Regions from separate parts of the Solibacillus kalamii genome, predicted to be linked through region 3. Evidence: predicted binding sites of a transcription regulator. Region 3 holds the regulator's gene; each other region holds the start of a gene.
The links. Region 3 encodes CtsR, which represses protease genes until heat stress. Its sites were predicted from a motif close to ATGGTCAATAAAGGTCAAACA; they were not measured.
Positions count from the first base shown of each region.

Region 1 (10,146 bases), on a different contig from region 3:
CGGCGGGGGCGACTCTGCAGTTGAAGAAGGTATTTACTTAACACGTTTTGCGGATAAAGTAACAATCGTACACCGTCGCGATAAACTTCGCGCACAAAAGATTATTCAAGACCGTGCATTTGCCAATGAAAAAATTGACTTCATCTGGAACACAACAGTAAAAGAAATTCATGAAGTTGACGGTAAAGTAGGGAAAGTGACGTTAGTTTCAACAGTTGACGGCACTGAAACGGAAGAGGCTGCAGATGGCGTATTCGTATATGTCGGCATGCTTCCATTAACAGCGCCATTTGCTTCGTTGAATATTTTAAATGAAGCAGGCTATATTGTAACAAACGAGAAAATGGAAACATCAATTCCGGGTATTTATGCAGCGGGCGATGTTCGTGATAAAATGCTGCGTCAAATTGTAACAGCTACAGGTGACGGCAGTATTGCAGCACAATCAGCGCAACATTACGTGGAAGAAATAAAAGAAAAGATAAATCAATAATTCTTTAATATAAATGTAATCATATCGTTACAAAATAAGGGTATACTAAAAGTGGAATTTGTTTTAACCCCCTTATTTTTTTATCCTAAGGTTGTTTCAAGCGTGCTTACGCTGAAGCAACCTCTTTTTTTGTGGCTTTCCGGCACAAATGTTGACTTTATAAATGAAACGCTTGCTTTTACGGAATGCATAGGACAAGGTATAATAGAAATAAGCTTTAGAAAAACACAATTCGCTGCACAAAGCGAAATTGTGTCTTTACTTATGTGGAATTCGTGAAATATTAGTTATTCACTTATCCCATTAAATGAAAAAGTTGAGGTGTTGTGTATGCAACGTATTACAAATTTACTCGCTATTAAAGATGGTCAAGTGTTACTGCTGCAAAAACCGAGAAGAGGCTGGTTTGTGGCACCCGGTGGGAAAATGGAGCCAGGAGAATCCATCTATGACTCCGCTATACGCGAATTTCAGGAAGAGACGAATCTAACACCAAAAGACGTTCATTTAAAAGGTGTATACACAATGGTTATCAAAAATGGAGATACAGTCGTCGATGAGTGGATGCTGTACACATTTATCGCAACTGATGTTGAAGGAACACCATTTGTCGAAACGCGGGAAGGCATTTTAAGCTGGTATGAAATTGAACGTTTAAAGGATCTTCCGATGGCGGCAGGTGACCGAACGAATTTATTATTTGCAGCATTAAATCAAGGTACGCAATATGGTACATTTGAATATACAGAGGATTTTGAGCTAATCAGCGAAAAAATTCAAAACTCGACGGAACAAAACTAGAGGAGATGAAATAAGTGGCTAGTTCGAGCTATACACATGAGTTAGTGATTATTACGGGAATGTCAGGGGCGGGCAAAACGGTAGCAGTTCAAAGTTTTGAGGATCTAGGTTATTACTGTGTAGATAATTTACCTCCGGAACTTTTAACGACTTTTTTAGCGCTAATGAAGGATTCCGAAAAAAAGATTTCACGTATGGCAGTTGTTATGGATTTACGTGGGAGAGAATTTTTTGGCTCATTGATCGAATCGCTCGACGCACTACTGGACGAAGAAGATATTTTACTCCGTATTTTATTTTTGGAATCCGATGATGCCACATTAGTTCGGCGCTATAAAGAATCACGCCGATCACATCCGCTTGCACCTCAGGGATTACCGCTGGAAGGGATTCAATTGGAGCGCGAACTGCTCTCTGAAGTAAAAGGGCGCGCCAAATCGATCGTCAATACTTCCCAGTTAAAGCCACGGGAATTACGTGAACGCATCGCCCAGGAATTCAGCAATATGAGCAGTCCTACGTTTTCGTTAAACATTATGTCATTTGGATTTAAGCATGGGCTGCCGATTGATGCAGATTTAGTATTCGATGTTCGCTTTTTGAAAAATCCTTACTATGTTGAAGAATTGCGACATAAAACAGGGCTACAAACAGAAGTTTCCTCTTACGTACTAGCAACAGAAGAAACACAACAGCTAATTGCCAAACTGACTGACTTGTTCACATTCATGATTCCTCATTACCGTAATGAAGGCAAATCACAGCTTGTCATCGCTTTCGGCTGTACGGGCGGGCAACATCGCTCCGTTACACTTGCTGAATACTTCGGGAAGCTATTGGCAAAAAATGATCAAGTCATCGTTACACATAGAGATATCAATCATAGGAAGGATTGATGAGATGAAAAAAAAGAGAACAAGAATCGTCGTAATTGGCGGGGGGACAGGCCTTTCTACAATATTACGCGGTTTAAAGCAGCATCCTTTTGATATTACGGCCATCGTTACGGTTGCAGATGACGGTGGCTCTTCCGGACGTTTGCGGGATGACTATGATATCCCGCCGCCCGGAGATGTGCGAAATGTAATTGCCGCGCTTTCTGATGTAGAACCGTTAGTGGAGCAGATGTTTCAATATCGCTTTTCCCAATCAAATGATTTAGGCGGACATTCGCTCGGGAATTTGATGTTGACCGCTTTAACGGAAATTACAGGTGATTTTAACCATGCGATTGCTGAAATGAGCAAAGTACTCAATGTGCACGGAAAGGTCATCCCAGCGGCCAATAAAAAGGTTACATTACATGCCGAGTTATCGGATGGATCGGACATTATAGGCGAGTCGAAAATTCCATCAGGCCATGCACCGATTAAACGGGTATACTTGGAGCCTAGTAACCTCAAACCATTACCTGCTGCAGTTCATGCGATTGAACGAGCAGATTTTATTTTGATTGGACCTGGCAGCCTTTATACGAGCATCATTCCGAATTTATTGGTTAAAGGAATTGGGCAGGCGGTTATTCGTGCGAAAGGTGAAAAGATTTATATTGCGAATTTAATGACACAGCAAGGCGAAACGAGAAGCTTTACTGCCTCACAGCATATAGAAGCAATCCATGAGCATGTGGGAGAAGCATTTATCGAATCGGTACTGATCAATGAAAAGGAGCTACCTCCTTCGATTTACGAAAATTATCGGGAGGAAAATGCTGAGCCTGTTAAGTTTGATATTGAAAGATTGCAAGAAATGGGCATTAATATTATTCCAAAAGAGATTGCGCTTATTGAAAATGGAACAGTACGTCATGATGCGGTAAATCTCGCTGAATGGCTTTGGGAATATACAGTAAAGAAAAGACAAACGATGCAAGAATAGTAGTATGAAACAAACACTACATAGGTTGCTAGGAAAGGGGGAGCGAATCCATGTCATTTGCATCTGAAACAAAGAAAGAACTGACGCAAGTAGAAGCAGGTGATAGTAGTTTAAAGGCAGAAGTTTCTGCTCTTATACGGATGAACGGTTCGTTAAGTTTTGCGAATCGCCAATTAAGCTTAGACGTACAAACAGAAAATGCGGCAATCGCACGTCGGCTTTATACAATTGTAAAAAAGCTTTATCCATATAATGTAGAGTTGCTTGTTCGAAAGAAGATGCGTCTTAAAAAGAACAATGTGTATATATGCCGTGTACGGGAAGGTGCGCGGGAAATTCTTGCGGATTTAGAAATTGTCTCAAATTCATTTGAGTTTAATCATACAATCGCCAAATCAATCATACCGAAAGAAAATGAACGCCGTGCCTATTTACGTGGAGCCTTTTTGGCAGGAGGCTCGGTAAACAATCCGGAAACCTCTTCCTACCATTTGGAGATCTATTCTTTATATAAGGAGCACGGGGAAGCGTTGGCAGAGCTCATGAACCGCTATGATCTAAATGCGAAAACAATTGAACGGAAAAAAGGCTTTGTCACGTATTTAAAAGAAGCTGAAAAGATTTCGGATTTTATGAATTTAGTCGGTGCTGTTCAGGCGATGCTGAAGTTTGAAGATGTTCGGATTATTAGAGATATGCGGAACAGTGTAAACCGTATTGTAAACTGTGAAACGGCCAACTTAAATAAAACAATTGGCGCGGCATTGAGGCAAGTGGAAAATATCCGCTATATCGATAATGCGGTAGGGCTTGATCAGCTGCCGGAAAAACTGCGGGAAATTGCACGTCTTCGTGTAGAATATCAGGACGTGACATTAAAAGAGCTCGGTGAAATGGTTTCAACTGGCGTTGTCAGTAAATCAGGTGTCAATCATCGTCTGCGCAAAATCGATGAAATCGCGGATGCGCTCCGTCGTGGAGAGAATATATAAATCCACTTGCGCGTATGGAGCACATACGTCATGGCGTAATAAAAAAATTGGTAACGATTTCATAAAAGATGTTTCCAATTGTTGTTCTTTTCGGACAATTTCGTTAAGATAAACATAGAAGCGATGAACGGTTGTGAAAGGGAGTATTTCAAGATGATTGAAAAACAAGTAGAAGTAAAGTTAAAATCGGGCTTACAAGCAAGACAGGCGGCTTTGTTCGTCCAAGAGGCAAATCGTTATAAAGCAGATGTCTATTTACAAAAGGATACGAAAAAAGTGAATGCGAAGTCGATCATGGGCATTATGAGCCTTGCCGTTGCAAAAGGCACGGTTGTCACATTATGGGCAGACGGCCATGACGAAGAAAAAGCAATCAACGCATTACAACTACTTATTGAAAAAGCGGATTAAGACAAAAGCACAGCCAGTTCAGTTTACATGAACGGCTGTGCTTATTTTTTAAAATACAAAAAAGCATACAAGATGAATCTTGTATGCTTGAATGAATCGATTATTTTAATTGGTTACGCTCATAAATTTTATCGATAAGACCGTATTCCAATGCTTGCTCTGCAGACATGAAGTTGTCACGATCTGTGTCGCGTGCTAACGTTTCGTAATCTTGGCCACTGTTTTCAGCCATGATGCGGTTTAGTTTTTCACGTAGGTGTAAAATACGTTTTGCAGCGATTTCGATTTCTGTTGCTTGACCTTGTGCACCGCCAAGTGGTTGGTGAATCATTACTTCTGCGTTTGGTAAAGAAACACGTTTGCCTTTTGCACCAGCAGAAAGCAGGAATGCACCCATTGATGCAGCCATACCGATACAGATTGTTGATACATCAGGTTTGATGAAGTTCATTGTATCGTAGATCGCCATACCTGAAGTGATAGAGCCACCTGGTGAGTTGATATATAGGTAGATATCTTTATCTGGATCTTCTGCTTCTAAAAATAATAGCTGTGCTACGATTGAGTTCGCAACATTGTCGTCAATCCCACTACCTAATAAAATGATGCGGTCTTTAAGTAAACGTGAATAAATGTCATATGCACGCTCGCCGCGGTTTGTTTGTTCAATAACTGTAGGAATTAAGTTCATTGAAAAATCCTCCCTTTGTTAAAGCTTATATTCGATTACTTTTGCTGAAAATGACAAATATTTCAGCTGTAAACATATCATACACGTATTAGTCAGTTATGGTCAAATATAAACTCTGAATTTTACAGTTGAAAATAAGGGGTTCCATCTGTATAATGAAAAAAGTTGCACATATTCTTATTTATATGTCCTCGTGGTGTAATGGATAACACTTCAGATTCCGGTTCTGAGGCTGGGGGTTCGATTCCCTCCGAGGGCGCTTTCTTTTTAAAGATTATTACTGATCTATATAGAGTTAAAATAATCTTTCTCTTCCATTTTTCTACAGTTTATTTTTGACGCTACACTATAAGTTTCCTAAACCAATCTAATTTAAACGCTCTTCCTATAAAAAATAAAATTCTTTATTAAAAATCACAATTTATACTTGAATTATATGTGAAAAATTAGTACATTATTAAATGTTGTGTTTTCACAAAACTAGTTAGATAGACCATATTATCATGTCCTTTAGGGGGCACCATTTTACTGTTTTAATATACGTTTCAATATCAATTGCAAAAATCATCTGAGATTTTTTTGCAATGGAGAATGAAGTTTTAGTAGGATAGAAGGAATCACTGTACCGGTTCTTTTTATCCTTCATTCGTTCTCTGACTAATTAATACTCCAAGGCTGTATGAGAGGCTCACCTCTTGTGCAGTCTTTTTTGTTTTGGAAAAAAATTACCTATCTAATTGACATATATTTTAAATAACAGGGAATATATGTAATGGAGTTAGAGTCTTTTTGGAGGAGGAAACACAATAACGAAATAGTAATATAATGAATAAATATTTAATTATATGCCATTTTACCGTTAATTTTGTTATAATAATTCATCATACTGCAATAATAATCAATTTTTTAAAAATTAAATGTTGTATATTAATTGCGGAATTAATATAATTGAACATGTTATTAACAAAAAAACTACTACATCCAGGAGGATATTCATAATGAGTACTAGAAAACTATTTAAATGGGCAGCACCATTAGCTGCAGCTTCAATGATTTTAACAGCATGTGGAGCGGACGAATCTACATCTACAGGGGATAAAGAATATAAGAAAATTGTTGCAGGTACGGAAGCTACATATGCACCATTTGAATACTTAGATGATAAAGGAAATGTTGTCGGCTTAGATTCAGAGATTTTAGCAGCGATCGGCGAAGAGATGGGTATTGAAACAGAAGTGAAAAATGTAGGCTGGGACTCAATGATGAGCCAAGTAACAACTGGCGAAGTGGATATGGGTGCAGCGGCTATTACAATTACAGATGAGCGTAAAGAATCATATGACTTTACAGATCCTTACTATGAAGCAACTTTACTGATCGTGACAAAAGAAGGCTCGACAGTGGCATCGCTGGAAGATATTAAAGACAAAAAAATTGCAGTACAGATTAATACAACAGGCCACATCGCAGCACAGGAATTGCAAGGCGTTGCAAGCTCAAAAATTTTAGCATATGAAAACTTCTCTGTTGCGTTAACGGAAGTGCTGACAGGTGCAGCAGATGCCGCAATCGGTGATAATGCAGTTATTTTAGATTACCTTGAAAACAATCCTGATTCTGGCTTAAAAGCAGTGGAAGATAACTCATTTGAGAAAGACTACTTCGGCTTTATGGTGAAAAAGGGCAACAAAGAGCTATTGGATATTTTAAATGAAGGTCTTCAAAAAATTAAAGACAATGGCAAGTTAGCTGAAATAACAGGTACGGAAATCGAATAAGCTATATTTTAATTTATTGGAGGGTTTCAGATGGACTTTTTTGATTTTTTCCGTTGGGATATAATCTGGAACTACCGTGAACTATATGCAAAAGGACTTTGGGCGACTATTGTTTTAACAGCATGTGGTTATATTGGTGGTATCATATTCGGTCTAGTTTTAGGATTAGGCCAGGTTTCAACAAAAAAATGGATTTACTGGCCGGCTAAAATTTATGTCGACGTATTCCGTGGTACGCCAATGCTCGTACAATTATTATTAATTCACTTAGCTGTTATTCCAACTATTTTTGGAACATCGCAAGGTTGGTGGGTATCGGGTATTGTCGGTCTGATTTTAAACAGTGCCGCGTACAATGCAGAAATTTTCCGTGCAGGGATCCAGTCGATCGACAAAGGGCAAATGGAAGCTGCAAGGTCATTAGGGTTAACACAGGGCCAGGCGATGCGCAAAGTTATTTTACCGCAGGCGTTTCGTCGTATGATTCCACCATTAGGGAATGAATTTATCGCATTGTTAAAGGATTCTTCACTTGTAACGGTAATCGCCGGGGCCGAGATTTTATATGTAAGTAAAGTAGTAGCCGGAACGTATCAGCGTTTCTGGGAGCCTTATTTATTCGCAGCGTTCCTATACCTTGTATTGACGTATGCTGTAACGAAGCTTATTGCATTTATCGAAAAACGAGTTGATATTAATTACAACCCACGTAAGAAAAAGGAGCGCGCGTAAATGATTAAAGTAGAAAACTTACACAAGCATTTTGGCAAGCTCGAAGTGTTAAAAGGAATCGATTATGAAGTACGTGAAAAGGAAGTAGTTTGTGTCATCGGGCCATCCGGTTCTGGGAAATCAACGTTTCTTCGCTGCATGAATTTGCTGGAGGAAGTAACGGATGGTGCAATCTATATTGAGGGTACTAAAATTAATGATCCGAAAACAAATATTAACGAGATCCGTACAGAAGTAGGGATGGTATTCCAACAGTTCAACTTATTCCCGCATATGTCGGTCATCGATAATATTACGATGGCACCGATGCAAATTCGTCAACTGAACAAAGCCGATGCCGAAACACTGGCACTGGAGCTATTGGATAAGGTCGGTTTGCGTGAAAAAGCCTATAACTACCCACAGCAGTTATCAGGCGGTCAGCAGCAGCGTGTAGCGATTGCCCGCGCATTGGCAATGAAGCCGAAAGTGATGCTGTTTGACGAACCAACATCAGCCCTTGACCCGGAAATGGTAAAAGAGGTTTTGGAAGTAATGAAAAACCTTGCAAAAGAAGGGATGACAATGGTTGTCGTAACACATGAAATGGGCTTCGCACGTGAAGTAGGCGACCGTGTACTGTTTATGGATGGCGGCTATATCGTAGAGCAAGGGCACCCGGATGAAGTATTCGGCAACCCGCAAAACGAACGTACAAAAGCCTTTTTAGGAAAAGTACTATAAATGTAGGTAAACTATCTTCTATTATGTTGAGTAGTAGAAGGTAGTTTTTTATATTGCGTCTTACTAAGTTTAGAAGAATGCACAAATATATAAAAAGCGTTGATTGGAATGTAGGGAAGGCGAGTGTTCGTGCTGACGGTTTCACCTTTCGCACTGCTAAAACATTAGCTGACGGCTAGCGCCTTTCGCTACAAGCAAGCTTCCATCGGGAATAGCAAAATTTATTTTGCGACGAAAGCGAAGCGGCAGGAGCACCGAGCGAGAGACTAGGAACAAAAGCTGAGAGCGCCACGTCCTGTGGCAACGCTTTTGTGACCAACATCGTGTTGGCCTCGTGCCCGCGGAAAGCGTCCGACCCGAAATGGAAATCAACACTATATGAGTAGTAGATATTTTAGTAGCATAAATTATTGGGCAAATTTTTATCGCCTAAACTATCAGAAGATTTAGAATTACATATTGTGTGGCACTACTAAAAAATGTATAATCTTAACAAAATTAGAGGGGGTTTTATAATGTTCAAAACAAAGAAGTTTTTCATAACAATGCTGCTAATGGCATTAACAATCATTTTAGCCGCATGCGGTACAGCGGATGATGAAACATCAGGAAGCGCAACATCCGGAGAAGGTGGCGTTAAAAAGCTGTTAGTAGGAACGGAAGCAACATTTGCCCCATTTGAATCGATGAATGATAAAGGTGAAATTGTTGGAATCGATGTAGATATTATGAATGCAATCGGTGAAGAAATCGGTTCAGAAGTTGAATTCCGAAATGTCGGTTGGGAGCCGGTATTCCAGCAAATTACGAACGGCGAACTGGACTTAGGTGCATCAGGCATTACCATTACAGATGAGCGTAAAGAGACGTATGATTTCACAGATCCGTATTATGAAGCATCATTAATGATTGTTGTGAAAGAGGATTCACCAATCAAAACATTGGATGAGTTGAAAGATCAAAAAGTTTCTGTTCAAATTAATACAACAGGGCATATTGCAGCACAAAACTTGCAAGGAAAATCAAGTTCAAAAATTTTAGCGTATGAAAACCAGCCGATAGCATTCCAGGAAGTAATCAATGGTGCAACAGCAGCGGCATTTGGCGATAATGCGGTTGTCATCGAGTACTTAAAGAACAATCCGGATTCAGGACTAAAAGCGATTGAATCGGATCAGTTTGAAAAAGAATATTACGGCTTCATGGTAAAAAAGGGCAACACTGAGTTACTGAACCGTTTAAATGAAGGTCTAGCAAAAATTAAAGAAAACGGTAAATTAGAAGAAATTACAGGGCAGAAAATCGATTAATTTATAAGTGAAAAATATGATAAAACCGGTATTTTGAAACTTAAACTTTATGAATTGATTGGAGTGCAGGGGCGACTCCTAGGGAAATAGCGTGACGCCTGAGACTTAGGAACAAAAGCTAAGAGCGCCACGTCCTGTGGCAACGCTTTTGTGACCAACATCGTGTTGGCCTCACGCCACGCCCCTGGAAAGCGTCCCCGGAACGGAAATCAATTCTAGGGTAAGCAGAAACACCTCAATTTTCTCCCAGAGAAAATTGAGGTGTTTCGTTTTGTCCAAGTTTATAAGGACTATATTAGAAAATTCTTTAGCCGAATCGCTCTGGAAAATAAATTTG
Region 1 is NZ_NHNT01000013.1:29,553-39,698, reverse strand. Features, by position in the region: gene trxB (thioredoxin-disulfide reductase) at 1-493, shown strand, start outside; gene CBM15_RS16145 (8-oxo-dGTP diphosphatase) at 824-1,294, shown strand; gene rapZ (RNase adapter RapZ) at 1,309-2,190, shown strand; gene CBM15_RS16135 (gluconeogenesis factor YvcK family protein) at 2,195-3,172, shown strand; gene whiA (DNA-binding protein WhiA) at 3,223-4,164, shown strand; gene CBM15_RS16125 (HPr family phosphocarrier protein) at 4,318-4,575, shown strand; gene clpP (ATP-dependent Clp endopeptidase proteolytic subunit ClpP) at 4,676-5,266, opposite strand; tRNA gene CBM15_RS16115 (tRNA-Arg) at 5,454-5,525, shown strand; gene CBM15_RS16110 (basic amino acid ABC transporter substrate-binding protein) at 6,265-7,044, shown strand; gene CBM15_RS16105 (amino acid ABC transporter permease) at 7,075-7,776, shown strand; gene CBM15_RS16100 (amino acid ABC transporter ATP-binding protein) at 7,777-8,499, shown strand; gene CBM15_RS16095 (basic amino acid ABC transporter substrate-binding protein) at 9,015-9,809, shown strand; gene CBM15_RS16090 (phospholipase A2 family protein) at 10,100-10,146, opposite strand, start outside.
Region 1: a site for CtsR is predicted at 5,355-5,375, ahead of clpP (ATP-dependent Clp endopeptidase proteolytic subunit ClpP). Genes of this name have one in related genera too.

Region 2 (10,146 bases), on a different contig from region 3:
ATGCTTTTGCTTTTCGACATGAAGTACAACTTGGTGAAGTAAATAATGTTACTAACATTGGCTCACTCCCTCTCTAATTGATTTCAATTCAATTGCTAGATGTTGCTTCCTTTTAATGAAGAAGCACAAATGTATAAATAAAACTCAATTTAGAATTAATTTAATTTAAGATTCTGTTCCCATTATACATGAATAACCCATGTTTGAATATACAATGTCAACAAATAATTCAACTTACGTAATAAATTTTATTACGTATTTCTCTCTAATAAGCACACTTTCTAGAATTTTGTGCCATATTAAAATTTACCCATAAAATAGTAAAATAAAACGTACTGATTTTTAAAGTTTTTTCTCATTTATCAAATTGTAATTGAGAAAAAAGTCAGATAATATCATGCCATTTCTTAAAATATAATTATCTATTTACTACTATTTCCATTTTCACTTTGTTTTATTCCTATTTCTTTAAATAAAACAATTGCTTTCTTTTCAATACTTACGTTATAATCCATTCAAGATTATGAAAAACGATGACGAAGAGTAGTACATTTAATTTGAATGCCTAGAGAGTCTGTGGTTGGTGCAAACAGATCATTCGTTAAATGGAATGGACTTCCGAGTTAGCTTGATGAACGTTTCTATTAGTAGTCCAGCTCGTCGCCTTCACGTTACGAAGTAAAGTGGCCAATTGAGGCAAGCTGGGTGGTACCGCGGATTTTTAACATCATTCGTCCCTTCTATTTTCGAATAGAGGACGCATGATGTTTTTTTATTTTCATTTGATTTTTAAGGAGGAACACCCAATGAAAACCATCTTTTCAGGTGTACAACCAACAGGAACAATTACTTTAGGGAATTATATCGGTGCGATTAAACAATTCCCCGCTTTACAGGAAAACAACAACGCCATTTACTGCATCGTGGATCAGCACGCAATTACTGTGCCACAGGATCGACTTGAGTTACGAAAAAATATTCGCTCATTGGCAGCAATGTATATCGCATGTGGCATTGATCCGAAGAAATCGGTTTTATTTATTCAGTCAGAAGTCCCTGCCCATGCCCAAGCAGGCTGGATGCTTCAATGTGTCGCTTCAATCGGAGAATTAGAGCGCATGACACAGTTTAAAGACAAATCGACAGGTAAAGAATCCGTTTCTGCCGCACTTTTAACATACCCGCCGTTAATGGCTGCCGATATCCTTCTGTACAATACAGACATCGTACCAGTTGGTGAAGACCAAAAGCAGCATATTGAATTAACACGAGATTTAGCTGAACGTTTCAATAAGCGCTACAATGATGTATTAACGATTCCTGATATTCAATTGCCGAAAGAAGGCGCTCGTATCAAGTCATTGCAGGAGCCAACGAAAAAAATGTCAAAATCCGATACAAATTCAAAAGCGACGATTCGCCTGCTTGATACAGCAAAAGAAATCGAAAAGAAAATCAAATCCGCAGTAACGGATTCTGAGGGAATCGTTAAATTTGATATTGAAAACAAACCGGGTGTATCGAACTTGCTTATTATTGAATCTGCCCTATCCGGTACAGCGATTGCAGATTTAGAAGCAAAGTATGAAGGCAAAGGCTATGGTGATTTTAAAGCTGGAGTAGCGCAGGCTGTTATTGACCATTTAACACCAATTCAAGAACGCTATTATGCACTGATTGACTCACCGGAACTTGATGAAATTTTGGATGAGGGTGCAGTAAAAGCGAATGCCATTGCCTCTAAAACACTCAAGAAAATGGAGAACGCGATGGGTTTAGGCCGTAAACGACGCTAATCATCCCACCAATAGCAACAATCAACAGATACAACTCTGCTCCATGTACAATGTACAGTAATACAGCATGCCATGAATAGCCGAGCGTGCGGTAATTCAAGTATAGAATCATATTACTGATCGACATGACACTGAGCCCATAAAAAAATAAAAATAGTACGAAGCGTGTCAAAACACCATCCTTCGTACAACTATACGAAAAACGAACGTGCGATAGAAGAAGCACGTTCGTTTTTTGTCATTTATTAATCTGTATATTTTTTGAATAATAAACAAGCATTATGTCCGCCAAAGCCCAGTGAATTGCTTAACGCATATTCAACTTCCGCTTTTCGTGCGGCATTTGGTACATAGTCCAGGTCACATTCCGGATCCGGATCCTGTAAATTCATTGTCGGTGGCAAAATGCCTTCCTTCAATGCAAGTACCGTAAAGATTGCCTCAATCCCGCCTGCTGCACCTAATAAATGGCCTGTCATACTTTTCGTTGAACTCATCGCCAATTTATAGGCATGGTCACCAAAAACAGTTTTGACTGCCTGTGTTTCAAATAAGTCATTATATGGTGTACTCGTACCGTGTGCATTAATATAACCAACGCGGTCAGGAGATACTTGTGCATCATCGATCGCCATTTGCATCGCACGTGCTGCACCTTCACCGTTTGGAGCCGGTGCTGTAATATGGTGGGCATCCCCTGTTGAACCATAACCAACGACTTCTCCGTAAATTTTTGCACCGCGCGCTTTCGCATGTTCATATTCTTCTAAAATTAAAATCCCTGCACCTTCACCAATAACGAAGCCGTCACGGTTTTTATCAAATGGACGTGATGCAGTAGCCGTATCCGGATTTAACGATAACGCTGTGTTTGCACTGAAGCCTGCAACCGCCATTGTTACGATCGGCGCCTCTGCTCCACCCGTAATCATCACATCAGCGTCTCCACGTTCAATTACTTTAAATGCGTCACCAATCGAGTTAGTTCCCGATGCACAAGCCGTTACGGAACAAGAGTTGACCCCTTTTGCCCCAAGATAAATCGATACTTGACCTGAAGCCATATCCGGAATCATCATTGGTACGAAAAACGGGCTCACACGTCGAACACCGCGTTCCTGAAAAGTTAAAAACTGCTGCTCATGCGTTTCCATTCCGCCAATCCCTGACCCGATCCATACACCTACGCGTGGCGCCATTTCCTCTGTAATAGTCAAGTTGGCATCTTTTGCAGCCATCATTGAAGCAGCGATCGCATAATGTGTAAAACGGTCCATTTTGCGTGCTTCCTTCTTTTCAATATATTCTTCTATATTAAAGTCTTTTACTTCTGCCGCTACAGACACAGTAAACTTACTCGTATCAATTCGTGTTAATGGTCCAATACCAGACTTGCCTGCAATTACATTTTCCCAGGCTTGCTCTGCACTGTTTCCTACTGGCGTAACTGCACCGATTCCTGTAACAACAACTCTTCTTTTCTCCATTATTTAACACCCTTTTCTAAGTTAAGTTCTTTTTCCTCTATTTAAAGGTTAATTTCCATTTCAGTCGAACGCTTTCCAAAGGGAAAAATATTGTACCATTCTCCCAGGAGCCCAAGTTTTTATTTACCCCACTTTAATGCGAGCGCTCCCCATGTAAGCCCACCGCCGAAACCCACTAAAACAACGATATCATCATCTTTGATTTTACCAGACTCCAAATCTTCTACAATCGAAATTCCGATTGAAGCGGCAGATGTATTGCCGTATTTTTGGATTGTTTTCGACATTTTTTCCTCTGGCAAGTCAAGACGCTCTCTTGCGGCTTCCATAATGCGGATGTTTGCCTGATGCGGCACTAAATAATCGACATCTTCCTTAGTCATGCCTGCCTTTTCGATGACATTTACAGCCGATTCGCCCATTTGACGAACCGCAAATTTAAATACTTCACGACCATTCATTGCAATGTGATTTTTAGGATTTAAATAAAGATGCTTTCCGCCTGTTCCGTCAGCTCCTAGTTCGAAAGCCAATATACCGCGCCCTTCCGAAACTTTTCCAAGAACGGCCGCACTTGCACCATCTCCGAAAAGGACAGCCGTGTTGCGATCATCCCAGTCCACAATTTTCGACAGTTTTTCAACACCTACTACTAACACATATTCATAACTATTGCTCTCAATAAATTGCTTGGCAATAGCCGTTCCATAAATGAATCCTGAGCATGCCGCGGACACATCCATAGCGCCGCATCCCGATATTCCAAGTCGCTCTTGAATCTGACAAGCTACACTCGGGAAATTCTGATCCTGTGTAACGGTTGCCACTACGATTAAACCGATTTGATCCGGCTTAATACCTGCGTTTTCAATAGCTTGCAATGCTGCTTTATATGCTAAATCCGATGTTTCTTCATTCTCAGCGATAAAACGATTTTCAATACCTGTACGAGAACGAATCCATTCATCTGATGTATCTAAAACATTTTCAAAATTCTTATTTGGTATAGCTTTTTCCGGAACATATTTCCCCATCCCTATAATACCGGCATTCATATAATAGCCCCCTTGTTTTCTCGTGAATCAAAAAATATAACTAATTATTAGTAGTTGGTACTAATTATAGAGCATAATTATTTTGAACACAATTAAAATTTCTGGAAAACGAGGGATTGGGGGAAATATTCTTGTTTTCTCCCCATTAAATTGGCTATACTAACCGAGAAACACCTTACTCAAATTGACATGCGGATGGACGTTTATTACGTGTAAATTTTTTACTGAAACAATTGTTAAAAACGAACATTGATAGAGAAACAAATTCGAGCTAATCTTCTCTATTTTCCTGTTAATTCCTACTTAAAAAAGCGATAAAAATAGGCATTTATGACAACTTGAAGAATAATTTGATTCGCCCTTTTAATTTCATGAAGGCTTGTGGTATGATATTGAAGATGTAATTTCACAATAACGTTATAAATAAGTTCAATGAGGTGAATTTGATGCAATATATCATTACGTTCTTTTGGTCATTCTTATTAGTTTCAATGCTAAACTATGTAGTAAGTTCTGTATTAAGTGTAGATTTTAACTTCATGAATGGCGTAATCGTATCATTAGTATTCAGCGTATTAGTTATTATTATCGCTGCAATCATTCCAAACGAATCAACTCCAGAAGCAGAAGCAGAAGCAGAGCATCATTAATAGATAACAAGGGGCTGTCCGGTAAAATTACTGGACAGCCCCTTGTTATTTACCGCTCTATTTGTTGCGGCGCTTACCAGCCTCATTTTTTATTAGAACACTTCTATCCAATATTAGATGTTACATACTTGATATTAGAAAAGTTGGCTTGTTTATTTGAACAGTAGCACCTCTTATTAGAACAGCTGACATTTATATTAGAACTTCCGACTTTTATTAGAACTTCTTCATTTTTATTAGAACTTCTTCATTTTTATTAGAACTTCAGTCAGCCTTATTAGCACATCCCTACATACAAAAAAGCTTGTACGCCATTCACGTACAAGCTTTTTTTTACACTTAATTTGAATTTATAACCAACTCTTCATTTTCCAATGCAATTGACAATGTTCCACCTGCTGCGACTTCCCCTTTTAACAGTTCACGTGCAACAATCGTTTCTAAATGGCGTTGAACAAAGCGTTTTAATGGACGTGCACCGAATTGCGGATCAATCCCATGCTTGACAATCCAGTCGACCACTTCACCGTCCACTGATAACGTAATTTCCTGTTCGGCAACTCTATCTTGAAGCTGCTTTACATATTTCCAGGCAATCTTATGGAAGTGCTCGTTCGATAAGGCATGGAACATAATAATATCATCCATCCGGTTTAACAGCTCTGGTTTAAAGTGCTGACGTAATGCCGTTTGGACAAGCTGTTCCGATTCTTCTGATCCTTCCAGTAAAAACTGCGAGCCGATATTCGATGTCAAAATAATGACGGTATTCGTAAAGTTGACGATCCGCCCTTGGCTATCCGTAATGCGGCCATCATCGAGCACTTGCAGTAAAATATTCGCAACATCCGGATGCGCCTTCTCGATTTCATCCAAGAGTACAACGGAATACGGGTTGCGGCGTACCGCTTCTGTCAGCTGACCGCCTTCTTCATAGCCAATATAGCCTGGAGGTGCTCCGACGAGGCGCGATACAGAATGTTTCTCCATATACTCGCTCATATCAATACGGATGAAATGATCTTCTGAATCGAATAATTGTGCTGCCAATGCTTTTGCCAATTCGGTTTTTCCGACACCAGTCGGCCCTAGGAACAGGAAGCTTCCGATCGGCTTATTCGGATCTTTAATACCTGAACGTGCACGCCATACTGCTTCTGTTACATAAGTTACCGCATCGTCCTGACCGACTACCCGTTCATGCAGCGTATCTTTTAAACGGAGCAGCTTTTCGCGTTCACCTTCAACAAGCTTCGTTACCGGAATACCTGTCCAGCGTGAAATGATTTTAGCAATTTCCTCTTCCGTCACTTCTTCACGCAGCATGCGGTTACCTTCCGACTGTTTCAGCTGCTGTTCCAACTCGGTAATTTCCTTTTCAAGCTGTGGAATTTTACTGTATTGGAGCTCACTTGCCCGCGCTAAATTATTGCCTGAAATAAATAAGTCATCGCGTTCGGCCTCCATTTTTTTCAGTTCATCTTTTTTATCGCGCACGATCTGCAAGCCGTTTTTTTCAAGCTCCCACTGTTCTTTCATCGATTTAATCGAAGTTTCCAATGTATCAATTTCATCAGTAATTATTTCAAGACGCTTTTTGCTCGCGCCATCTTTTTCTTTTTTCAAAGCCTGCTGCTCAATTTTAAGCTGTGTAAGACGGCGCGTTAACTGATCCAGTTCCTGTGGCATTGAATCGATTTCAATACGGATCATTGCACATGCCTCATCAACGAGATCAATCGCCTTATCCGGTAAAAAGCGGTCTGTAATATAGCGGTTTGCCAGCTGGGCCGCTGCAATAATCGCGCGGTCATGAATGCGTACGCCACGATGATGTTCTTCAAATCGATCTTTTATACCGCGTAAAATGGATACCGTATCTTCAATAGAAGGTTCACGCACCATTACTTGCTGGAATCGGCGTTCCAATGCAGGATCTTTTTCGATATACATGCGGTACTCGTCCAATGTTGTTGCTCCAATACAATGCAGTTCACCGCGTGCTAGCATTGGTTTCAGCATATTTCCTGCATCCATTGCTCCGTCCGTTTTCCCTGCACCGACAATTGTATGAATCTCATCGATGAATAAAATGATGCGTCCTTCTGATTCTTTTACTTGTTTTAATACAGATTTCAGTCGCTCTTCAAACTGTCCGCGATACGATGCACCGGCAATGAGCGCACTCATATCCAGTTCATAAAGCTCCGCATCTTTCAATCCTTCAGGTACATCCCGTCTCACAATACGCTGTGCCAATCCTTCGACGATCGCTGTTTTACCAACACCTGGTTCACCGATGAGAACCGGATTGTTTTTTGTTTTACGTGACAGGATACGAATGACGTTTCGGATTTCTTCATCTCGTCCGATAACCGGATCCATCTTACCTTTTTTTACTTGTTCAATTAAATTACGTCCAAATTGTTCTAATGGCGGACGATTATCTTGAGTTTGATTAAATTGCATACAGTGCACCCTTTCATTTAGTTTGACCTTTTTTGATTAATTTAATTATAAGTCAAAATTGGTCAAACAACAAATAATTACACCCAGATTCCTTCGCATATATGTTCGTAAAAAAAATCGATCACTTTGCCTATATGCAAAGTGACCGAATTTCAAATGATTTATTTACTTTTATTAACGAATACCTAATGCCATTTTTGCATAACGGGACATATTGTCTTTAGACCATGCCGGTTGCCAAACGATGTCAACTTTTACTTCTTTTACTTCCGGTAATTCACTAAGTGCAGTTGTTACTTGGTCAACAATTACCGGAGCAAGCGGACAGCCCATTGATGTTAATGTCATTGTAACAATTGCTAAACCCTCGTCTGTTAAATCCACTTCATATACTAAACCTAAGTTGACAATATCAATGCCTAACTCAGGGTCAATTACGTTTTCCAATGCACCTAACATACTTTCTTTCATATCATGATCAATTGCCATTTTTAAATTTCCCCTTTCGCCTTGGTGTTATTGTTAATCATAGCAGAACGTATGGTTTATGCCAAACATTGCGCCATAAATTGCGTGACTTGCAAAATCCCATTTCTCGATACGGCATGGCCTGCTTTTTGTTCTGCCAAATAAGTAATATGTTCTGCTTTTTTTTCTTTTTCTAGTTGTTCAACATAATCTCGGCTCATATGATAAGGAACGACCGTATCGCGCTCACCATGCCAGAAAATAATCGGTTTGTTTGCCCATAGATCCTCATGCTGCTCCATATCGAATTTTTGCAGCATTTGAAGCAAGCCTGTTTGCTGTTCTTCAGACAATGGGAATGTTACGCCTTTTTGCTTTAATTCCTCTACTTGATGAAGAGCCAGTTTCGTATAACTTGTCGTTCCCATGCAAATACCTGCCGTTTCAATCCAAGGATAGATCGCTAAACATCCTGATGTAACGATTCCGCCCATTGAAGTTCCGGCAATACCAACTTTGCTCCCAGCTAAGTTTTTCAGCTTCAATTCTTCATAAATAGTATGTACTTCTTCCACTGACTTTAATACAATTTTCCAGAAGTTAAAGTTCATCTGGTCTTCCGTCAATTGATTCGAGCGCTCACCATGCAATAATGCATCCGGAAGTATAACGCGTATACCTTGCTGCACAAACTGATAAGCATAATGTAAATTATGTTCCTTTGCGCTTAAAAAACCATGGAGAAAAATCACGACTGGTGTTTGCTCATCCATCGTTTCATCATATACATGCAGTAATGGAATGGACTTCCATTGTTCTTTATTAACTATCAAATTTCTCACCTCTTTGTTTACATTAGCAAAAATTGGTCAATGTTTCAAAACTTTGACGAATACTAAATTTGCACGTTACAATTATACCCAGGCTAAAGGAGGCTTACTCTTATGAACGAACATTTAATTGTATTAGATTTAGACGGCACTTTATTGACGGACGAGAAAAAGATTTCTTTGCTGACAAAGGAAACGTTGTTGAAAGCAAAGGAAGCCGGTCATCAGGTGATGATCGCGACAGGACGTCCGTATCGTGCAAGTCAGCTTTATTATCAGGAGTTGAGTTTAACAACCCCGATTGTCAATTTTAACGGAGCCCTCATCCACCACCCTAAAAATCCGATGTGGAAAGCGATTCATACAACAGTCGATTTAAGCGTAGTCCACGATGTTGTAGAATCTGTTCATAAATATGAATACGACAACTTAATCGCCGAAGTAATGGATGATGTATATCTTCACCGTGAAGATGAAGGTGTGCTTCAGTTGCTGCATATGGGTAACCCCAATATTTTAACAGGCGATCTGAAAAATACATTAAAGGAAGATCCGACAAGTTTACTCATTCAAGCCGACGATGTTAATACACCGATTATCCGCAAGCATTTGCAGGATGTCCACGCTGAGCTGATTGAGCATCGACGTTGGGGGGCGCCTTTCCCAATTATCGAAATTGTCCATAAAGGGTTAAGTAAAGCGGTAGGCATCGACTATATTGCAAAAGAAATGGGCATTCCGCGCGAACGCATCATTGCATTTGGCGATGAGGACAATGACTTGGAGATGATTGATTACGCTGGTGTCGGGGTTGCGATGAGTAACGGGATTGACGATTTGAAAACAATCGCTAATGAAATTACATTATCAAACAATGAAGACGGTATTGCGAAGTTTTTGCAGGACCGCTTGAAACTGTAGCAGCTAGAATATAAATAGCCTGGAAAAGCATGTGGTCTGCTTCTCCAGGCTGTTTTTATTGTGCTGAATTCTCGGCACGGCGTTTTTTCCCGCGCTTCATAATAACAATCATAAATGCTGTGTATAATACAACGACCAAACCAAGTGCCACAATGTAAGAAGTGTTAATACCCCGCGCTTCAATCACCTGGTACACTTCCACCATTTCGCGGTCTAAAATAATCGCATAATTGCCGTCCTTATTTTCACGAATAATTTCACTGTTGAACATGCCGCGAACTTCTTTTCCTTCACCTAGCTCAGCTACCGGAATATGCACACGTTTTGTCTTACTACTATTATTAATGACAACAATCCATGTTTCCTCATCAGATTTGCGTTCGAATACAAGATAGCCGTCTTCATTTTCAAGCCATTTAAATTCCCCGCGACGCAGTGTCTCGGAATCATTTCTTAATGACTGGAGCTTT
Region 2 is NZ_NHNT01000001.1:468,298-478,443, forward strand. Features, by position in the region: gene spxA (transcriptional regulator SpxA) at 1-58, opposite strand, end outside; T-box leader at 525-742, shown strand; gene trpS (tryptophan--tRNA ligase) at 807-1,796, shown strand; gene fabF (beta-ketoacyl-ACP synthase II) at 2,042-3,283, opposite strand; gene CBM15_RS02320 (beta-ketoacyl-ACP synthase III) at 3,403-4,338, opposite strand; gene CBM15_RS02325 (YjzD family protein) at 4,785-4,988, shown strand; gene CBM15_RS02330 (ATP-dependent Clp protease ATP-binding subunit) at 5,328-7,457, opposite strand; gene CBM15_RS02335 (metal-sulfur cluster assembly factor) at 7,632-7,940, opposite strand; gene CBM15_RS02340 (serine aminopeptidase domain-containing protein) at 8,003-8,758, opposite strand; gene CBM15_RS02345 (Cof-type HAD-IIB family hydrolase) at 8,870-9,676, shown strand; gene CBM15_RS02350 (alpha-amylase family glycosyl hydrolase) at 9,732-10,146, opposite strand, start outside.
Region 2: a site for CtsR is predicted at 7,477-7,497, ahead of CBM15_RS02330 (ATP-dependent Clp protease ATP-binding subunit). Genes of this name have one in related genera too.

Region 3 (10,146 bases):
CGTACTTTAACGTACCGAGTGAACGGCTTAAACGGTCTTCCAACGCGGAGGGGGCACGCATCAATAAATTTTTGCGTGCAAGCTCTTCCTTTTTGATAACTTGCTCGACAACATCCTGAAGCTCCTGTAAAATTGTTTCTTCTGATTTACCTAATGTAATCTGGTTCGAGATTTGATAAATATTGCCTAAATTTTCACTGCCTTCCCCATATATACCCCGCACAACCATTCCTAATCGTGTCATCATCTGAATTAATGGATTCATCTGTTTCATCATTGTGAGTGCAGGTAAATGGAGCATGACAGATGCTCGAAGCCCTGTTCCGACATTTGTTGGGCAACTTGTCAAATAACCATAGCGGTCTTCATATGCGTAATTAATTGACTTACTTAAGTAGCGGTCAATATTACGAGCCTTATCAAATGCTTCTTTTAAATTCATTCCTTGCGTAAGACTCTGTATACGAATATGATCCTCTTCATTTACTAATATGCTAATGGATTCATCTTTTGTTAAAAAAAATGATCCAATTTTTTTTCTTCGTGCCAAATTCGGACTAATCAAATGCTTCTCCACTAAAATTTGGCGTTGTAAAACGGGCATATCTTTTATTTGGAAATAAGAAAACTGATACGGATTGTCATCTAAAGATAATAATGACTGCATCATTTTTTCTTCGATCATTTGTGCTTCCTGTTCTGTAAAACTAATCGGAAATCGAGTATTGGCAATATTACGAGCAAGCCGAATGCGCGTGCTAATGACGATATCTGAATCGCTTTCGTGCTGCATCCAGCTGGGACTGGCATTCGTTAAAAAATGCTCGATGTTCATGCGTTCCCCTCACCTTCCTGTTTTATTTTACTTTCCAATTCCCTAACTTCATCACGTATGGAAGCTGCATCTTCAAAACGCTCTTCCTCAATTGCTTGCTGCAGTGATGAACGGAGCTCTTGGATTTGTTGTTCCACTTTTTCTTTTGAAGGTCCTTCTTCCACATATCCTACATGCTGAGTACCTGCCTGCAGACGTTCAAGTAGCTGTGGTAATTGCTCACTAAATGTTTCGTAACATTGACCGCATCCAAATTTGCCTTGCTTTAAAAACTGTCGGTACGTAAACCCACAGGATGGGCAGGATTTTGGGCTGGCAGTATTTGTTGTCGTGCTTTCTTTCTTTGCATTCACAGGTACGAAATTAAACCAATTTGAAATAAGCTGCTGAAGAGATGCTGGCTCTTCATTTACGTCAAATTGAAATGGATGAAATTGAGTTGCACATACTTCACAGTAGTGACGCTCGACTTTTTGACCATTGTGAACTTGAGTAACGGTAACATTGGCATGACGCTGTTTACAATGCTCACATATCATAATAATCCACCTCTACTTTTCAAAAGAAATCGTTTGTAGCATTGCGTGCATAATCCGCGCTCTTAGCTGATCACGCAGTGGTAAAGCTACCTGTAATGTGACACGATCTAAAGCGGCCTTCATAATGCTTGCTTCTCGCTCTGTAACGATATCCTCTTCCAATAAACGGAAAATAATACGCTCAGCATTAGTTTGGGCTATGGCGTTACCTATTTGTGTTTCCATTTCGTCCAGTAAATTTTTCTTAGAGTGGATTGTTACACGCAAAATCCGAATATAACCGCCACCACCCCGCTTACTCTCTACATAGTAGCCATGCTCGGTCGTGAAACGCGTATTGATAACGTAATTGATTTGGGAAGGAGCACAGGCAAATTGCTTTGCTAATTCATTTCGCTTTATTTCAATATGTCCCTGTCCCTCTAATTCAATAACTTCCTTCAAATACCCTTCAATTATGTCAGATATATTCCTCATGCTGTCTCTCACCTCTCATCAACTGACTTTGACTATCTTTGACTTAAATATACAATATTTATTTTTCGAAATGCAACTAATCACTCTTGTTTTAGGTTTCCCTATTTTCACATTAATAAATCCCTATTTATGTAAAAAAGCGGTAAGGTGTTTTTTAAACAAACCTTACCGCTTTTATAAACTTTGCCAAGACGAGGATAAATTATACCCAGCGTCCGACGATTGGATAATTCCAGTGCTGATCAGAGAATGCTTTAACAATACCAATGATCGGTGCAATCCAGAAGATGGCTAAAAATACCAACAGGAATGGTAAACCAATTAATATAACTGAAAGGACACCTGCAATCGCTATGAAGATACCGAATACGATTTGGAAAAGCAATGCTTGAATCGCTGTACGCTTTACTTCATCTTCAGAACTTATTAAGAAAAACAGAATCGGTACTAAGAACGGCGCAAAGAATGCACTGGCATGAATGATGATTTTCGACCATTTAGATTCCATTTGTTATCAACCTCACTTTAGTTTATTAGCTTATTTACGGATAATATTCGTAAAAGTTTCATAGAGAGGGCAAAAAATCCCGAATTTTTATTTCGAGATTTCCGGTGATGTCTGTAATTGGTCAATATGGGCCTCTATCTTTCGGGTTGTCCCCTTCTTGCGGAAATAAGAAGTAGGAAATAATCGCCGTTAAGATGGTTGCTCCGATAACTATTAATATCCGGTCGCGGCCGCCTACTTCTGCATAATTGTTTACAAGCATAATATACGATGCGATCGCCACCCCAAGTGACAATGGTATAACAAATTTCAAACGCCCTTTATGAAACTTCATTAATACAACGCCTTTCACTATTTACTGCATCCATTTTAATTAGTTATTATATTACCTCATATACAAATTACTGTAAATTCTTTATCCTTATAGAATAATTCTGATATTATCCGATATAAGCAGTAAGATAGTATTATTCTATAAATACACGAAACGAGGAAGAACATGGGTATTCTGTTTTCAAGAGCGACAAAAGTTTCAAACAAGCCATATTTTGATATAGCTAATTATGCACAGCAAGTAAATTTGGATGTTTCAAACTATCCTAACTTACATAAACAGCTTCAGTTGCTAAAATTAACGAAAGAGGATTTAGCTGTTATTAAACAGTTAGAACCTTTTGCACAACAGGTTGTCCCGGATATGGTGGAAAAGTTTTACGGTGCAATCAGTTTAAGTCCGGAACTCGTAGATGTTATTGGGAGTTCAGCTCGAATGGATCGGCTAAAAGGTACATTAACGAAGCATTTAGAAGCGATGTTCAACTGTAATATCGATTCACAATATATAGAGGAGCGACAAACGATTGCGCATGTCCATGTCAAAATCGGACTTCAATCCAAGTGGTATATCGCTTCATTCCAATCGCTAATGACAACGTTTATCGAATTCATCAGTAAAATAGAAATGTCGAATGTTGACATGGCTAAAGCAGTTGATGCTTTTTCAAAACTCATTAACTTCGAGCAACAGCTTGTGATTGAAGCATATGAAAAAGAAGAGCAACGAATACGTACTGAAAGTTTAGATGTAAAATACAGAATTGTAGAGCGAATTCAACATACTGCACAAGAGTTAACACATATTAGTGATCAAACTAATGCATCATTACAGGAAATCGCGAGCCAATCAGAAGAAATTGCTTCCAATACAAAACAAGGTTTAAATTTAGTAGCGGAAACAGAAAACAAATCAACAACAGGCACTACATATTTAATTAACCAGACAGCAATTATGACCAACATTTTGGATCGTGTGGATACACTTGAATCGTCAATGGTTAAACTCCGTCAATCGTCTAAAAAAATTGCCGAAATTGTAGGATTGGTAACAGGTATTGCTGATCAGACAAACTTGCTTGCATTAAATGCATCGATTGAAGCAGCACGTGCAGGTGAACACGGGAAAGGGTTTGCCGTAGTAGCTGATGAAGTCCGAAAGCTTGCTGAAGAAACTAAAAATGCGGTTCAAAACGTCTCTCATTTAATTAAAGAAACCGAACTTAGTATTTCACAAATGTCCGACTCTGTTTCAAGTGTTGATGAGCAAGTAAAAATGAGCGTAGATACGCAAAAAAGCTTGGCGGATTCCTTTACATCGATTACAGAAGCGGTACATGGAATTAAAACGCAATATGAAAACACGAATGAGGACATTCATGCCATTTCTTCTGTTATTACCGGTTTGACACATACAACAAATGATGTCATGACATCATCCGATTCATTGCTGCACATTGTCCAGGAACTGCATGATTAATTTTGCTTAATTACAAAAGGGGATATCAACTGGCATTTTGCCTTTGATATCCCCTTTTTTTATGCACGACGTTTTTTTGATAATGCACGCTTTTGTTTTCGATGTTCCTGACGAATTGGGCCTGTTTCAAATAAATGACGTTCGAAATCAGTCTCCGGTTCAACTCCCGGCACTTCTTTCGGCTTGCCATTTTCGTCAATCGCGACCATCGTTACGAAAGATTCCGTCGTTAATTTCTTTGCACCTGTTTTAATATTTCTTGATACAACCCGTACATATACTTCCATCGAAGTACGACCTGTTCCAGATACAACAGCTTCCAGTTCAATCATATCGCCTGCATAGGCAGAGGATACGAAGTCTACTGAGTCAAAAGAAGCAGTAACGACTTCACCTTGGCAATGTTTCATTGCTGCAATCGCAGCAATTTCATCAATATATGCTAACACTTTCCCTCCAAATATCGACTGATGATGATTTGTATCAGGAGGCAGTACTAATCGTGTTTGGATAGATTTTGAAAAGCTCATTGGCAGAGTATTTTTCATAATCTTCCTCCTTTCTAGACTACACTCCATGTTACTATTCGGAAGATGGAAGTGCTAGTACAAACTATTCATAATTCAACTTCATCGTAATAAATTTTAAATCGGTCATTTCTTCCACTGCATACTTAATGCCTTCTTTACCATATCCGCTCATTTTGACGCCCCCATACGGCATATTATCTACACGGAATGTTGGAATATCGTTAATGATGACCGCACCTGCTTCAATTTCTTCCGCGGCTTTCATTGCATCTGTTAATACATTTGTGTAAATACCGGCATTTAACGCAAGCTCCGATTCATTTACAAGTGCAATTGCTTCGTCCAGCGTCTCATATGGCACAATGGATACAATCGGCGCAAAAGTCTCTTGGCAAACAATTTTCATATCGGGCTTCACATTCGTCATGACAGTTGGGGAGCAAGTACGCTCTGTAAATTCAGCTCCCGTTGCAACCGTTGCACCTTGCTGTTTTGCCTGTTCAATCCATTCTTTTATACGGCTAACTTCATCCGGGTGAATCATTGCACTCACATCCGTTTTTTCATTATGCGGATCACCGACAACTAGTTTCTTTGTCTCTTCTACAAATGCCTTTGTAAATGCTTCATAAATTGAAGAATGAACATAAATTCGTTGCAATGAAATACATACTTGTCCAGCAAATCCAAATGCACCGCCTACACAGCGTTTCATAATTTTTTCAAGCGGTGTTGAAGGCTCAACAATGAGTGCCGCATTTGATCCGAGCTCTAGTGTAATTTTCCGCAAGCCGACTTTTTCTTTAATCTTCAAGCCAACCGCACCACTACCCGTAAACGTCACTTTTTTCACAAGCGGATGTGTTACGAGTGTCTCGCTCAATTCCCCGCCGCTACCTGTCACGATTTGCAATGCGCCGTCCGGTAAACCTGCTTCTTTGAAAATTTCCGCCATCGCAAGTGCACTTAACGGGGTTTGAGATGCAGGCTTTAGTACAACTGTGTTCCCTACAGCAAAGGCTGGACCTAATTTATGCGCTACGAGATTAAATGGAAAATTAAATGGTGTAATTGCTGAAACTACGCCTAAAGGTACTCTCTTTGTATAACCGATTCGATCTTTTACACCTGGTGCTGCATCCATCGGAATCGTTTCGCCTGTACTTTGTTTAGCCGCCTCTGCAGCAAATTGATACGTTGCAATAGTACGATCCAATTCAGTAAGCCCTGCAGAGATTGGTTTTGCCGCTTCATCTGCTAAAATTTCTGCAAGCTCGTTTTTACGTTCACGCATGATTTCCACGACTTTGTATAAAATTTCTGCGCGCTCATAAGCAGTCGTATTTTTGAATGATTTGAATGCTTGATGTGCGCCTTCGATTGCGCGCTCCACGTCCCCTGCCGATGCTTTTGCTACATTTGCAAGCACTTCTCCTGTATAAGGTGCCGTTAACTTACTTGTTTCATTTGTACTTTCCCAAATGCCGTTAATCCATAATTTTGTCTGTTTCATTTTATTCACTCCTTACTATTGTTTACCCAAATTAAAAAAATATATCGAGAATATCGATGGCAAGTAAAATTGGGATATCATCTATATAATCGCTCATCTCAAGAGCCTGCAAAAATAATAAACTATCATTGAAATGAGATAACAGTTCGTTTTCAATTAACCTTTTCAGCACATACTGGGCAGCGGTCATTAAAGCATACGCTTGCATCCCAGTAAACATCGGGAGCTTAACGAGTGCTCGTTCCATTTCAACAATTTCATCGACAACTTCCGATGTAGCCCCTACTAACGCCAGCAAAGCTAAATATGGATATGACCTTTTCTTCACTTTCACACCATTATTTAAAAATGACTGCTTCATCGCGACTACATACTCAACTAATACCGGCTGAAACTCCTCGTTATACAATGGCAATAGCTGTGTCATTGCTTGCAAGGCATCCCCATTTTTAAAACCTTTGCCGTGCAAGGCATCATAGTATTTCCGCATTGTTTGAGCTAGCTTAACCGGATTATTTTTCTTTTTTGTCAGTAAAACTGCATATGGAATATCATCTTTACCGGTCAGGAAAAAATGATGCTTTTTCATTTCATCATGTAATGCTTTTGCTTTTCCAGCATGTGCTTCATCCACTAAGAAAAGGGCCGCAATTCTTTGATAGCTGCTGTATTTAAACCCTGCATTCAATAATGCCTTTTCATTTAACTTTATACGATGAAGCTCCTGTTCAGGTTGTGGGTGCAAAGCGAAATGGGCTAAAATTTTATATGTTAAAACTGAATTATTTGATGGTGTAGAGAAAAACTCGAAAAATGATTGCCTTGATTTTTGATTATGTATTTCTTTTACATTTTTCTCAAATGCAGGGCCATTAAATGTTTCACGTGAAAATGTAAATTGTACTGCTAATGGTATCCTGGCAGCACTTTGTACGTCCGCATCGAAAAAAAGCTCCATCCGCTCATTATTATTTTTAAGTAATTGTATAAAAGCTGTTTGATCCATCAGTACACCCTCCTTACCTTGATTATACGCCTAAAATTTTAAAGTGAAAAAAATTTGATTTTTACTCCACAAAAAAGAGGAATGCTGATTGTTGAACCAGCATTCCCTTTTACAACTTTATACTTGAAGCTCATCAAGCTCTTCTTTTGTGAAAGCCCGTGATCTAGATAAAAAGCGTTTTCCTTCGACGCCCTCTAACGAAAACATTCCGCCACGCCCATCGACGACATCAATAATAATCTGTGTATGCTTCCAATAATCATATTGGTTTTTGTGCATATAAAATGGACTTCCGCCAATATGACCGAGCAATATATCCTGGTTGCCGATAATTAAATCGCCATCCGGATAGCACATTGGAGACGAACCATCACAGCAGCCTCCCGATTGATGGAACATAACCGGTCCGTGGCGCTCTTTCAACTTCTCGATCAACTGTAGTGCTGCTTCGGTTGCTATAACGCGATCAACCAAATTCTGCACCCCCTCTCTTAGAAGAAGCCTAAGCGGTTTTCATCATAGCTTACTAAAAGATTTTTCGTTTGCTGATAGTGGCTTAACATCATTTTATGGTTTTCGCGTCCAACACCACTCATTTTGTAGCCCCCAAACGCCGCATGTGCCGGATATGCATGGTAGCAGTTAGTCCATACACGTCCCGCCTGAATACCACGGCCAAAGCGGTAAGCAGTATTCATATCACGTGTCCATACACCTGATCCTAATCCATATAATGTATCATTTGCGATTTCCAACGCTTCTTCTTTCGTTTTAAATGTTGTTACAGCAACAACCGGGCCGAAAATTTCTTCCTGGAAAATACGCATTTTATTATGACCTTTAAATACAGTCGGTTTAATATAGTAGCCGTCTGCATAATCACCGCCTAAATCATTTTTCTCGCCGCCGATTAAGCATTCCGCGCCTTCCTCTTTACCAATTTGTAAATAGGATTGGATTTTTTCCATTTGTTCCGATGATGCCTGAGCACCCATCATTGTATCTGTATCTAAAGGGTTGCCTGTTTTAATTGCTTCAACACGCTTTAATACGCGCTCCATAAATTTCTCGTAGATTGATTCCTGAATAAGTGCACGAGAAGGACATGTACATACTTCACCTTGGTTTAAAGCGAATAATACGAAGCCCTCAACCGCTTTATCCAAAAATGCATCGTCTGCATCCATAATGTCTTCAAAGAAAATGTTCGGTGATTTACCGCCCAATTCCAGAGTAACCGGAATCAGATTTTGAGATGCATATTGCATAATAAGGCGACCAGTCGTCGTCTCACCTGTAAATGCTATTTTACCGATGCGCGGATTCGATGCTAACGGCTTTCCTGCTTCTAAACCGAAGCCATTTACAACATTCAGCACACCTGGTGGAAGTAAATCTTCAATCAGCTCAACAAGCACTAAAATTGATGCTGGTGTTTGCTCAGCCGGCTTTAATACGACACAGTTTCCTGCAGCAAGTGCAGGCGCCAGTTTCCATACAGCCATCAATAGCGGGAAATTCCATGGAATAATTTGTCCAACTACACCAATCGGCTCATGGAAGTGATAGGCCACTGTATTTTCATCAATCTGACTAAGAGATCCTTCCTGTGCACGTAAAGCACCCGCAAAATAGCGGAAGTGATCAATGCCCAAAGGTAAATCTGCATTCAAAGTTTCACGTACTGCTTTACCGTTATCCCATGTTTCTGCAACGGCCAGCATTTCTAAATTTTGTTCCATACGATCTGCAATTTTCAGTAAAATATTCGAGCGTTCAGTTGCCGATGTCTTACCCCAGGCATCCTTTGCCGCATGGGCTGCATCTAAAGCAAGCTCGATATCTTCTTCCGTAGAACGCGCGACCTGGGTAAATACTTTGCCCGTAACAGGGGTAACATTGTCGAAGTATTCCCCCTTTACTGGCGGTGTCCATTTACCACCGATAAAGTTGTCATAACGCTCCTTGAAATTTACTAATGCGCCATCCGTGTTTGGATTTTGATACACTGCTGCCATTGAAATCTCTCCCCTTTGCACAAATTGTGGTGACCATACCTTCTCATAAAAAGGCAGTGCTGACATCCATGCTGTAAAGCTCACTTTTCTGTGAGAGGTATCTTCATCTATTATATTGTCAGAAAAGTTGAATCATTTCAAATATTAAACTACAATTTTCAGATTATTTTATTATTCCCTATTCTGTTATACTGAAAATGAAGAGATTACTATAATAAAAATGTATAAAATGGGTAAATTCCAGTAAAGATAAGTTTATCCATTAGATGATCGACTGTCATTTCGAACGAAGTATTACAAGTACAGATAGACTCCTGTATACTGAAGATATTCTATTAGTAGGTGAAAAATTATGAGAATCAATAAGTTTTTAGCAGAAACCGGTATCGTGTCCCGTCGCGGTGCAGATAAATGGGTAGAAGATGGCCGTGTAAAAATCAATGGAGTTGTTGCGACAAACGGCAGCCAAGTTGAAACAGGCGACGAAGTATTAGTTGACGGCAAGCCTGTAAAAAGACAGGAAGAATTAGTTTACATTGTACTGAACAAGCCTGTTGGGATTACGAGTACAACAGAAAAACAAATTGAAGGAAATGTTGTGGATTTTGTAAATCATCCACTTCGTATTTTCCATATCGGACGTCTGGATAAAGATTCAGAAGGTTTACTGCTTCTTACAAATGACGGAGATATCGTCAATGAAATTTTAAGGGCAGAAAATCATCATGAAAAGGAATATGTCGTACAGGTAGACAAGCCGATTACCGATCAATTTATTCATGATATGAGCTCGGGAGTGGAAATTTTAGATACAACGACATTGCCTTGCCGAGTAGAGAAGGTGTCTTCTAAAGTGTTTAAGATTATTTTAGAACAAGGATTAAATCGCCAAATTCGCCGAATGTGT
Region 3 is NZ_NHNT01000009.1:70,138-80,283, forward strand. Features, by position in the region: gene CBM15_RS13195 (protein-arginine kinase McsB) at 1-835, opposite strand, end outside; gene CBM15_RS13200 (UvrB/UvrC motif-containing protein) at 832-1,374, opposite strand; gene CBM15_RS13205 (CtsR family transcriptional regulator) at 1,387-1,851, opposite strand; gene CBM15_RS13210 (DUF4870 domain-containing protein) at 2,054-2,359, opposite strand; gene CBM15_RS13215 (acyltransferase) at 2,481-2,693, opposite strand; gene CBM15_RS13220 (globin-coupled sensor protein) at 2,859-4,172, shown strand; gene CBM15_RS13225 (acyl-CoA thioesterase) at 4,232-4,720, opposite strand; gene CBM15_RS13230 (aldehyde dehydrogenase family protein) at 4,785-6,215, opposite strand; gene CBM15_RS13235 (DUF4003 family protein) at 6,247-7,221, opposite strand; gene CBM15_RS13240 (DUF779 domain-containing protein) at 7,339-7,695, opposite strand; gene adh (aldehyde dehydrogenase) at 7,713-9,239, opposite strand; gene rluF (23S rRNA pseudouridine(2604) synthase RluF) at 9,592-10,146, shown strand, end outside.